3 regions of the Nisaea sediminum genome follow, and region 1 is predicted to be linked to each of the others. Evidence: riboswitches for the same ligand, from Rfam matches in the RefSeq annotation. Region 1 holds a riboswitch; each other region holds the start of a gene.

Region 1 (3,944 bases):
CATAGAGCGGCACCGGCGCGAGGCCCTCCGCGCGCATCGCCTCGACGAGCGCGTCGACGGGCGCCGTGTTCCCCGCTTGCACCAGCGCCCGGTAGAAGGCGATCGGCGCCGGGATCGCGTCCGGCGCGGAGGCGGCGAGCACTTCCTCCAGCGACGGATGGTTGCGGCCCGCGAGGTAGTATCCCGCCTTCGGCAGCGGTGCAGGCTCGCGCCAGTCGGTTTCCGTTCCGATCAGGCTCGCGGCATAGCGGACGGCCTCCGCCGCGTTGCCGATCCCGCCCTCGATCAGGTAGCGCCAGAGCCGCTGGCAGGCGGCGGTATCGAGCGTGCCGTGCCCGCTCAGGTCCGGGTCCGGCTGGTCGTCTCCGGGCAGGAAGGCGAGCGGGATCTTCTTGCGGCGGCAGAAGGCCGAGAGCTGCTCGACGCCGTAGGGCCAGTAGCCGGTGCCGCCGATCACCCGCGCGACGACGAGTTTGGCGTGCGCAACCATCTCCTCGACATAGAGATCGACGGAGAGGTTGTGGCCGAGTTGCATGAGATTGGCGAGACGCAGGCTCGGGAACGGGCCGTCATGGCCGGCCGTCACCTGCGCATAGCCCTGGGCGAGGCAGGAGAGTTCGGTGTCCGCCGCGCTCAGGATCAGGATGTCGCCCGGCGTCTGGCCGAGATCGACCGCCTCGCTGCCGTCGGTGACCGTGCCGGGTGTTGCCGCCAGAAGATGCATGGGGCCTCCGCTGAGGAGAGGCCGGGTCTGTTACCCGGCGATGGCGGCGGCGATGGCGGCGCGGTCGAGCCCGTGATGGCCGATCACGACGAGGCGGGATTCCCGCGTCTCCCCGCCCTTCCAGTCGCGGTCGAAATAGCGCTGGATGCGCGGGCCGACACCTTGGATCACCTGGCGCATCGGCTTGCCCGGGATGTCAAGGAAGCCCTTCACGCGGAGGATGTCGTGGTCGCGCACGGCGGCGACGATGCGCTCCTCCAGCGCCTCGACGTCCTCGACGGACGCGAGCGGCAGCACGAAGCTGTCGAAATCGTCATGGTCGTGCTCGTGGCCGTCGTCATGGTGCGAGGGCCGGCTGTCGAGATCGTCCTCCGCCGCGGCGCCGAGGCCGAGCAGGATTTCCGCGCCGAGCTGGCCGTGTGCGCTGGCGACGGTCTTCACGCCGCCCCGGAGATAGGGAAGGACGGTCTCCCGCACTTTCGAGAGACTGGTCTCGTCGAGCAGGTCGGTCTTGTTCAGCACCACCATGTCGGCGCACTGCAGCTGTTCCTCGAACAGCTCCTCCAGCGGACTCTCATGGTCGAGCGACTCGTCGGCCTCGCGCTGGCCCTGCACCGCGTCGTGATCGTCGGCGAAACGGCCCTCGGAGACGGCGGCGGCGTCGATCACCGCGATGACACCGTCGACGGTGGTGCGGGTGCGCACTTCCGGCCAGGCGAAGGCCTTGACCAGCGGCTTCGGCAGGGCGAGGCCGGAGGTCTCGATGATGATGTGGTCGGGCTTGTCCGGGCGGGCGAGGATCGCCTCGATGGTCGGCAGGAAATCGTCCGCGACCGTGCAGCAGATGCAGCCGTTGGCGAGCTCGATCACGTCCTCGTCGCTGCAGCCCTCGATGCCGCAGCCGGTCAGCAGCTCGCGGTCGACGCCGAGATCGCCGAATTCGTTGATGATGAAGGCGAAGCGGCGGCCGCCATTGTTCTCCACCAGGTGCCGGATCATGCTGGTCTTGCCGGCACCGAGAAATCCGGTGATGACGGTGGCGGGGATCTTCTCACTCATGTCTGCCTCCTCGGGCCTTCCAAAGGCCGGTGATGTCACGTCTCGTCACCGAACGGAAGACCGTGCCCCGGACACACCCCGGACCGAAGCGGGCGACGATGCTGACGGCAGGTCTCCTGGCTCGCCGGGTCTTCGCGCTCCATCCGCCTTCCCGGCGGCAGTTCCCTGCCTCCAGTGGCCTCCGGTCGAAGCGCTCGCCGGCTACAGTTGCGGGGGCAGCCGCGGCTTGGACCGGCCAGATTGACCGGACCTCCACGTTCCCTTTTGATCCCCGAGGGGAACCGTCTGCGGGACTCTTGTCTGATGGGGCGGCTTTCGAGTCAAGGACCGTCGGAGCCGGAATCGACTCCGGAGGACAATATCGGTTACATTGCCTGCGAAAAAATGAGTCGATTGGACCTGAACGGACGAGAATCGAAAGTCACCAGATGGCGATTGCATCAACGACTTCGGTATCCCAGCAACTGAGTGCGCTCAACCTTGTCGGAGCGGCGCAACCGGCGGCTTCCGGGGGCTCCCCGACGACCACCACCCCGCAGCCCGTATCCGCCGCCGAAAGTCCCGCCGTCGCGGCCAGTTCCGTAATCGGCAGTTCCAGTCAGCAGAGTGCGGCTGTCTCGCAGGCGCAGTCCGCGCTTCAGGCGGCCGAGCGGGTCGTCGCCCAGCGCGAGGCCGACCTGCGCGACGCGAGAAGCGCCGTGGATGCCGCTTCCGATACGGCTGATCAGAGGCGTCAGGCCCTGTTCGATGCGGAATCGGCGGAACGCGTCGCACTCGCCGAGCAGCTCGAACGCGGCTCGCTGGTCAATATTTCCGTCTGAACATCGTCAGAGGACAGGGGCGGGCCCTGAAGTGCCGGGCCGCCCGGAAATCTTCAGATAATCACCAGTGTTTCAGCGGGGGGCTTCAGCAGGGAGCGTTCTCTCGGTCTCGCGGGCTTGATCGCGGTGAGCTCCACATAAAGCTCCTTCACGATGCTGTTGCACGTTCTGACCATCATCATGACTTCGTTCTTCGTTTTCCCTTGCACAACGTGCCGCTCGATGCGGAGCTCGCACCGTGTCAAGTCCCAGTCGCCGGTATAGCCGTAGTCCATGCCGTAGTATTTCGGCTGCCCGAAATACTGAAACGTTTTCGGGAAGTACGGCCGTGTGTGCGTCGGATCGACCCATGCGTCCTCATGAAACCCGTGCGGGATGGCGATCTGAAACACGGCCCCCGGTTTGGCGACCCGATAGAGCTCCTGCATGACGTCGAGCGGTTTCTGCAAGTGCTCGAGGGTGTGATGCATCAGAAATTTCGAGAAACGGTTATCCGCGAATGGCAGCGGGTTGGAGGCCACCGCATCCAAGTCAAACGCGAGATCAACCCCGTCGCCGGCAACGATGTCCAAGTTGATCATATCATCGAGAATTTGGCTTCCGCAGCCAAGATGCAGTCCGTCTTTCTGGTCGAGGTGATTCAAGGATCCGGATCCTTCATGAAATCGGCATTGTTGACGCACGAATACGCACCTGTTTGGCCGGATGTTAGCGTCTTGATGGCGGTAAGCCGATGCCAGGCTTAACGAGTGGTGCCGATTCTTTCCAAATTGGTTACCGTTGCCGTAAGCGTCAGCGTGACGCGCTCCCCGTCCCCGAAATAAGGATTGGTGCGTATATGCAGCCAGCTAGGCAATACGATCAGCTGACCGCTCTTGGGGGTGATCATCACGGAACGCCCCACCGTATCGATCGGCAGGCCGGCAAGTTCCGCCTGGGCGCGCGGATCGTCGATCTCGATGGTGCCGCTCTCCGGCGCGTCCTCGTTCGGCGCGTCGCCGGCATCGATGCTGTAGATCATTGTCAGATGGTGGCCTGGCGAAAGATGACGCTTCTCGTAGCCGCCATAGCGTAGAACGCTGACGTATCCGGACAACTCGGTCTCGAAGCTGCTTGCACCGCCTGCGATCTGCGGAATGACCGCTTGCAGGGCGCCGGTCGCGGTCTGCCGGATCGTGTCAATGCCGTGATCCGCCCAGTTGAAAAGGTTACCGCTCGATCTCCAGCCGCCGATGACGCCTGCCGCGCCGGGTTCGCCGGAGGACTCGCGGGTCAGGGCGGCGGCTTTCAGCGCTTCGTTGAGCGGCTCCGCGCCATGGATCGAGAACATGAAAAGGCGG
Region 2 (3,944 bases), on a different contig from region 1:
CGATCTCGGCCTCGATGCCGAGGGAGGCGAGCAGGCCGGTCCATTGTTTCGGCGAGAGTGCGACCAGCATGATGTAGCGGCCGTCGGCGGTCCTGAAATCGCGGCCGAAAGCGCCGAACACGTCGTTGCCGTAGCTCGGCCGGTCCTCCGGCTCGGTCATCACCTCCGCGACCTGGCCGAGCGTGCCGAGGGTGGAAAGCGCGATGTCCCCGAGCGGCAGGCGGATCTCCGCCCCTTCGCCGGTCTTCTGCCGCGCGCGCTCGGCGGCGAGCAGTGCGAAGGCCGCATTGGCACCGGCGATCAGGTCCCAGGCCGGCAGCACGTGGTTCACTGGCCGCTTCTCGCCCGGCAGGCCGGGCTCGCCGGTCATCAGCGGGAAGCCGGCGCCGGCATTGGCGGTATAGTCGACGCCCTGGGTCCCGTCGGCCCAGCCCATGACCCGGAGGCTGATGATATCCTCGCGCCGCGCCTTCAGTGCCTCGTGGGAGAGGAATCCCGAAACCGGGTAGTTGGTGACGAAGAGGCCCCGGCCTTCGCCCGGCGCCGTCGCAAGGCGCAGCGCCAGCTCCCGGCCCTCCGGATTGCGGAGATCGAGCGCGACGGATTTCTTGCCCTTGTTCAGTCCCTCCCAATAAAGGCTCGCGCCGTTCGGTGCCTTCGGCCAGCGCCGGTAATCGAGCCCGCCGCCGATCGCGTCAAAGCGGATCACGGTGGCGCCCATCTGCAGCATGTTGAGGGTGCAGGAGGGGGCGGCGATGAAGGAGGCGCCCTCGACCACCGTCAGATCTTGAAGGAGCTTGTACATCCGTGTTTCTTGGGTCTGTTTCGTCAGGAATGCAATTGGCGCCGACCCTAGCACGGTTGGGGCGGCGCCAAAGAGGCCCAAACCGGAAAGAAGTCTGTCCGAAATGAAGTCTGTATATGTCGATGCCGACGCCTGTCCGGTGAAGAACGAGATCCTGGCGATTGCCGACCGCACGGAAGCGACTTTCTACATCGTCAGCAACCGGGGTTTCCGTACAGGCGACCGGGCGAACGTGAAGAACATCCTGGTCTCGGACAAGTTCGACGCGGCGGACGACTGGATCGCCGAGCGGGTGCAGCCGGGCGACATCGTCGTTACCGGCGATATTCCGCTCGCCAGGCGCGCCATCGAAGCGGGCGCCAAGGCGCTCGGCCATGGCGGGCGGGAATTCACCGAAGCGGGAATCGGCATGGCGATGGCGATGCGCGATCTGATGTCGGACCTCCGGGCCATGGGCGAGGTCTCAGGCGGCGGCCCGGCCTTCTCGAAAAGGGACCGGGAATCCTTCATCCGCGAGCTCGAGCGGATGCTGCGGGCCTGATGCTGCATCGCAGCGCTTGACAGAAGCGCGCCGAAAAACGAGCCTCGCATTGTTGGTGTCCTTCGGGACGAAAGGGAATCCGGTGCGCCTCCCAAGCGGCAAATCCGGGACTGCCCCCGCAACTGTAGCCGGCAAGATCCGACCGGGAATGCCACTGGCCTCATCAAGGCTGGGAAGGCGGTTTGGATCGAGGAGCCGGGAGTCAGGAAACCTGCCAACGCTGTGTCCCATTTTTACCCGGGCGGGGTGCACCGGAGGAGGTTTAGATGACCCGACTATCCACCCAAATTCCGGCCGACGATGCAGCCGACCGCGATCTCGCAACCCTGATCCTGACGCTTCTGAGCGTCGCGGAAGACGACCGGACGCTTTCCCGGTCCCTCTCCATGGTGCGGGCGGAGACCTCGCGGGAGGATTTCGCCGGCGGCATGCAGGAGGCGGCGCGGCGCATCGGTGTGCTCTTCGGCGCCGCACAGCGGCTGGAAGTGACAGAGAGAAGTTCCATAAACCGATTGCCGGTCTGATTGGCGCCCCGTCCGTTCGCTGCTAGCCTCCCGGCTGAATTTTTCTCAATGGGAGAGAGCGGGTGAACGATCAGACACCCCAGTCCATCGACGCGGCGCTTGCCGAGATCCGGTCCGTGCTTGGCCCGAAAGGCTGGCTCGAGGATCCGAGCGACACGCTGAAATACCGGACCGACTGGCGCGGCGCGCCGGAGGGCGAGGCGCTCGGCGTGGCCCGACCGTCCTCGACGGAGGAGACGGCGGCGATCGTGAAGGCGGCGGTCAAGGCCGGGATCTGCATCGTGCCGCAGGGTGGCAATACAGGCCTCGCCATCGGTTCCGTGCCGACCGAGAAGCGGCCGACCATCGTCGTTTCGACCGACCGGCTGACGGCAGTGCGCACTCTCGACCCGGACAATTACGCCATGGTCGCCGAGGCCGGCTGCGTGATCCAGAACATGCAGGCGGTCGCGGCCGAGGCCGGGCGGCTCTTCCCGCTCTCGCTCGCCTCCGAAGGCTCGAGCACGGTTGGCGGCACGCTCTCGACCAATGCCGGCGGCAACAACACGATCAAATACGGCAATACCCGCGAGCAGATCCTCGGCATCGAGGCGGTGCTGGCGGACGGCTCCGTCTTCGACGGGCTGGAGACGCTGCGCAAGAACAATACCGGCTACGACATGAAGCAGCTCTTCATCGGCGCCGAAGGCACGCTCGGCATCGTCACCGCCGCCGCCTTCCGCCTGATGCCGCTGCCCCGGGTGCGCGAGACAGCGATGCTCTCCGTGCCGTCCCCGCGCGAGGCGCAGAAGCTTCTGGGCTCGGCGCGCGAGCTCTCGGGGGACACCATCCTCGCCTTCGAGATCATGCCGCGCGCCTCTTTCGACATGGCGATCAAGTATATCGACGGCATTGCCGACCCGCTCACAGAGCCATCGCCCTGGTACGTGCTGATCGAGATGGGCACGCCGTCGCCGCTCGACGATCTTCGGGGCAAGCTGGAGGCGATCTTCAGCCAAGCGATGGAGCAGGGCTGGGTGACCGACGGGGTGATCGCCGAGAGCGAAAGCCAGCGCCGCGAGCTCTGGCGCATTCGCGAGGAGCAGGCCGAGGCGGGCAAGCGCGAGGGCACGCCCCGCATCGCCGGCGACGTCTCGGTCCCGGTCTCCCGCGTCGCCGATTATCTTGAGCAGTCGCAGGCGGCGATGAGTGAATGCGTGCCGGGCCTGCTCTTCAACTGCTTTGGGCATATGGGCGACGGCAATATTCATTACACCGCACGCAAGCCTGCTTCCGTCGGCGATGCCGAGTGGGAAGAGAAGAAACCCGAGCTGACCGCGCGGATGTACGAGACCGCGCTTGCGCTTGGCGGCAGTTTCTCTGCTGAACATGGCATCGGATCCGAGAAGCTTCCCTATCTGATCAAGTATGGCTCGCCCTCGAAGATCGCCCTGATGAAGGCGGTCAAGCAGGCACTCGACCCGAAGAACATGATGAATCCGGGGAAGGTCATTCCCTGATCACTTGATCCCGGCCCGCATGAAGCTCTGGACGAACTGCCTCTGGAACAGGAGGAAGGCGATCAGCAGCGGGCCGGAGGTCATCAGCGTCGCCGCGGTGATGATCGCCCAGTCGATCCCCTGGTCGGTCGAGGAGAAGACGCTGAGTCCGACCGTCACCGGCCTTGTCTCGACCGAGTTGGTGACGATCAGCGGCCAGAGGAAATTGTTCCAGTGGTGGCTGACCGAGACCAGGCCGTAGGCGAGGTAGGTCGGCTTGGCGAGCGGGACATAGACCTTCAGCAGGATCGTGAGGAACCCGGCGCCCTCGACCCGGGCCGCGTCGTCGAGTTCCTTCGGGATCGTCTTGAAGGTCTGCCGCAGAAGGAAAATGCCGAAGGCCGAGGCCATGTAGGGCAGGCCGATGGCGAGAATGGTGTCGAGCAGGCCGAGGACCCGCATGGTCCGGTAGTTCTCGACGATCAGGATGTCCGGCATCACCAAAAGCTGCAACAGCACCAGCACGAAGACCGTGTCGCGGCCGCGGAACTCGAAGCGGGCGAAGGCGAAGGCCGCCAGGGTGCAGAGCACGAACT
Region 3 (3,944 bases), on a different contig from region 1:
GGGGACGGACCAGGGCAAGACCTCCAACGTCAACGGTCACGGCATCCTGGCCGAAGCGCGCGGGATGGATGTCGCCGCTGTCGGCACCACGACCTTTCGCCCGCCCTACACCCCGGTCGCCATCGGAGCCTTCGCCGGGCGTGAACGCGGCCGCCACGCCCATCCTGTGCGGCGCACGCCGATGCATGACTGGCACCTCGCCAACGGCGCGAAGATGGTCGAGGCGGGACTCTGGATGCGGCCGCAATATTATCTCCAACCCGGCGAGACGCCGTCCCGCGCCGCGATGGACAAGGCGATCATCCGCGAAACCCTCGCAGTGCGGAACGCCGCCGGCATTTCCGACGTCTCAACCCTCGGCAAGATCGATATCCAGGGCACGGACGCGGCGGAATTCCTGAACCGGGTCTACATCAACGGCTGGAAGACGCTTGCCGTTGGCAAGGCGCGCTACGGCGTGATGCTGCGCGAGGACGGTATCGCACTCGACGACGGCACCACCTCGCGCATCGGCGAGAACCATTACTACATGACCACCACCACCGCGGAGGCGGGACCGGTGATGCAGCATCTGGAAGTGCTGCTCCAGGTGCACTGGCCGGATCTTGACGTGAAGGTCGCCTCTGTCACCGACGAGTGGGCAGCGATGGCGATCGCTGGGCCGAACAGCCGCGCGATCCTCTTGGAACTCTTCCCCGACATGGACTTCTCCAACGACGGCTTCCCGTTCATGGGGGTCCGCGAGGCGAGCCTCGGCGGCATTCCGGCACGCATCTTCCGCATCAGCTTCTCCGGCGAGCTGGCCTACGAGATCGCGGTTCCAGCCGACTACGGTACGGCCGCCTGGGAACGCTGCATCGAGGCCGGTGCGGACCACGGCCTGCTGCCCTACGGGATGGAGGCGCTGGGTATCCTGCGCATCGAAAAAGGGCACGTGACGGTCAGCGAGGTGGACGGTCGCCACACCGCCGCCGACCTCGGCTTCGGCGGCATGATGAGCACGAAGAAGCGCTTCGTCGGCGATGCGATGGCGGCGCGGGAACTGATGGCAGACCCGTCGCGCCCGACACTCGTCGGCCTGACACCTCTCGACGGCAAGACCAAGATCCGCGCCGGATCCGTACTGGTGGCCGATCCGAAGACGCCGCCACCGGTGCCCAAGCTCGGCCATGTCAGTTCGACGGCCTACCTCAGCCCCAATCTCGGCCGGCCGATCTCGCTCGGCATGCTGAAGAACGGACGGGAGCGCATCGGGGAGACCGTCTGGGCGGTCTTTCCGCTCCGCAACGAAGCCGTCGAGTGCCGGGTGACCTCGCCCGTGGTCTATGACGAGGAAGGAACGCGCCTCCATGGCTGATCCTGCATCCCCTCTTCGCCGCTCCGCCCTTGCCGGCCTGCTCATACCCGGCGATTTCGGCGCCGCCCCGTTCAACGGTCCCGGCATCCTCATCGCGGAACGCGGACCTCTTTCCGTTGTTCAGATCGAGGCAGGCTCCGACGATCCGATCGCTGCGGCTGGCGAGGCACTCGGCGTCGCGCCGTCGAGCGTGCCCAATGAAGCGACCGGATCAGGCCGCCCGCGCATCCTCGGAACCGGCACCGGGCGCTGGATCGTCAGCGAACCGGAAAGTCGGGACCTCGCGGCCCATCTCCGTGCCGCCCTGCCCGAAAGCGCGGCGGTGACCGGGCTCTCACACGCCCGAGTCTGTCTCCGTCTCTCCGGCCGCGATGCGCGGACATTGCTCGCCAAGGGCTGCGGAATCGACCTTCACCCCGATGCTTTCCAGCCGGGTACGAGCCGGATGACCAGTCTGTTCCACGCGTCCGTTTTGATCGATTGCCGCAGCGCGGAGCCGGTCTACGACATCTATGTTCACCGTTCCTATGCGGCGCATCTGTTCGAGATGTTGCGCGACGGCGCCCTTGAATTCGGCTGCAGGATCGCCTGAGACCGGATCATCGCTTGTTCATGCGCGAAGGGGACGATATTCTGATCTGATGTTGGCTCCGATGCTGAAAGATCGGCTGAGGATTAAAAGGGAACACGGTGCGGCGTACCCATCAGGGACCAAATCCGTGGCTGCCCCCGCAACTGTGAGCGGCGAGCGACGTCCGGAGTGAGCCACTGGTCCCACCGGGGACTGGGAAGGCAGGACGAAGCAGTGACCCGCGAGCCAGGAGACCTGCCGACGTGGCGTCCGGATGACCGGGCGTCTGAAACAGCAACATCCGGGAATGGCAGGAGTGCCCGCCCCGGACAGGCTCTTGTCGGAGGGACACATGACGACAACCACTCAGCAGACCGCCGCGATTTCCATCGGCAGCTCGAAGAAACTGATCGCCACCTTCGCCCTTCTCGGCGGACTCGGGATCGTCTTCCTGACCGGATTCGCGTCGTCGGATACGGTCCACAACGCGGCCCACGACACCCGTCACAGCATGGCATTTCCCTGCCACTAGGACCTCACCATGCTGACGAGATTTGTGAAGGCCGCACTCGCGGCCGGATTTCTTGCGGGCGCGCTTGTAGCCGGCCTGCAGGAAGTCACCACCACCCCCTTGATCCTCGAAGCGGAAAAATACGAGTCGGGTGAGATCGCAAGCGCGGGACGTTTCCTGGTCGCGCATGCGTCGGAAATCCAGAGCGATTCGTTCGTCCATCTCGCCCATGCCGGCGAGGATCACGGCAACGAAAACGCCTGGGCGCCCGAGGACGGGATCGAGCGCAGCCTCTCGACGGCGCTGGCGACGGTCGGAACCACATTCGGTTTCGCCCTGATCCTGCTCGCCGTGATGGTCCTGACCAACGCGAAGATCACCACCCGGACAGGCCTCGCCTGGGGGGCTGCGGCGTTCGCCGCGACCGGCCTTGCGCCGGCCCTGGGTCTCAGCCCCGAACTTCCGGGCTCCGCGGCGGCGGTTCTGGAGGACCGGCAGATCTGGTGGATCGGAACCGCGATCGCCACCGCGGCGGGCCTGTTCCTCGCGCTCCGCGTCTCCAGCCTGCTCGCGATCGTCGCCGGTCTTGCGCTGATCGCGCTCCCGCACGTGATCGGGGCTCCCCACGCGGACGGCTACACGAGCAACGTCCCCTCGGAACTGTCGGGGCATTTCGCCTCGGCGTCCCTGGTGGTGCACGCCGTCACCTGGGCTCTGACCGGCTGCGTTGCCGGCTTCGTCTGGGAGCGGGCCGGGGCATCTTCCGCCACCGCAGACGCGTGAGCGAGCATATCGCGACGGAGGGCGGCGAGAACCGCCCTCCCCATCCCGTCACAATCGATGTCTGCACCTCCTGCCGCGCCGCCGATGGATCGAAGCGCAATGGGCAGCTGCTGCTTGAAAGGCTCCAGGACGCCTGCGCCCGCGAACCCGGGATCGCCCTGCGTCCCGTGGAATGCATGGCGGTGTGCGACCGGCCGGTCACCTTGGCGCTGCGCGGACCCGGGCTCTGGAGCTATGTGATCGGCGATGCCGATCCGGAAACCCAGGTCGAGGAAATTATCGCGGCGGCAAGAGCCGTTGCCGCCTCTCCGCATGGCGTTCCACCGCTGAAGGAGCGGCCCCCGGTCTTCCGGCGCGGCGTGATCTGCAGGCTGCTTCCCCCGCCCGATCCCGCCTGACACGGAAATTTCGACGTTCCCAATTTGCCTCTGGCCCAATTTGCCTCTGGATCAGCCGGCCCGGCTACCGCTAGCCTCAGTGGACATTTGTTGGGGACCCGCCATGCTCGACCAGATCATCGTCATTCTCGGTATCACCACGCTCATCATGATCAGCCCGGGACCGGACATGGTGATCGTGATGCGCAACACGATCATCGGCGGCCGCGCGGCCGGCCTCAAATCCTCTCTCGGCGTGCTCACCGGCAATCTGGTGCACATCACCTATTGTGCGATCGGCATCGGCCTGCTGATCTCGCAGAGCATCCTCGCCTTCAACATCCT

Evidence for each region. Region 1 has a riboswitch for cobalamin ahead of cobW (cobalamin biosynthesis protein CobW). Riboswitches for the same ligand answer to the same signal wherever they lie in the genome.
Region 2: another riboswitch for cobalamin. It lies ahead of IG122_RS05115 (hypothetical protein); the one in region 1 lies ahead of cobW (cobalamin biosynthesis protein CobW).
Region 3: another riboswitch for cobalamin. It lies ahead of IG122_RS02380 (CbtB domain-containing protein); the one in region 1 lies ahead of cobW (cobalamin biosynthesis protein CobW).

Annotation. Positions count from the first base shown of each region.
Region 1 covers NZ_JACZCQ010000014.1:13,876-17,819, forward strand. Annotated here, with positions in the region: gene cobN (cobaltochelatase subunit CobN) at 1-724, opposite strand, end outside; gene cobW (cobalamin biosynthesis protein CobW) at 755-1,783, opposite strand; cobalamin riboswitch at 1,873-2,084, opposite strand; gene IG122_RS22055 (hypothetical protein) at 2,212-2,604, shown strand; gene IG122_RS22060 (class I SAM-dependent methyltransferase) at 2,658-3,248, opposite strand; gene IG122_RS22065 (2OG-Fe(II) oxygenase family protein) at 3,347-3,944, opposite strand, start outside.
Region 2 covers NZ_JACZCQ010000003.1:31,891-35,834, reverse strand. Annotated here, with positions in the region: gene IG122_RS05125 (CoA transferase) at 1-805, opposite strand, end outside; gene IG122_RS05120 (YaiI/YqxD family protein) at 909-1,346, shown strand; cobalamin riboswitch at 1,383-1,579, shown strand; gene IG122_RS05115 (hypothetical protein) at 1,613-1,870, shown strand; gene IG122_RS05110 (FAD-binding oxidoreductase) at 1,933-3,369, shown strand; gene IG122_RS05105 (carbohydrate ABC transporter permease) at 3,370-3,944, opposite strand, start outside.
Region 3 covers NZ_JACZCQ010000001.1:504,862-508,805, reverse strand. Annotated here, with positions in the region: gene IG122_RS02390 (sarcosine oxidase subunit alpha family protein) at 1-1,357, shown strand, start outside; gene IG122_RS02385 (sarcosine oxidase subunit gamma) at 1,350-1,949, shown strand; cobalamin riboswitch at 1,986-2,205, shown strand; gene IG122_RS02380 (CbtB domain-containing protein) at 2,281-2,460, shown strand; gene IG122_RS02375 (CbtA family protein) at 2,470-3,222, shown strand; gene IG122_RS02370 (DUF1636 family protein) at 3,219-3,620, shown strand; gene IG122_RS02365 (LysE family translocator) at 3,724-3,944, shown strand, end outside.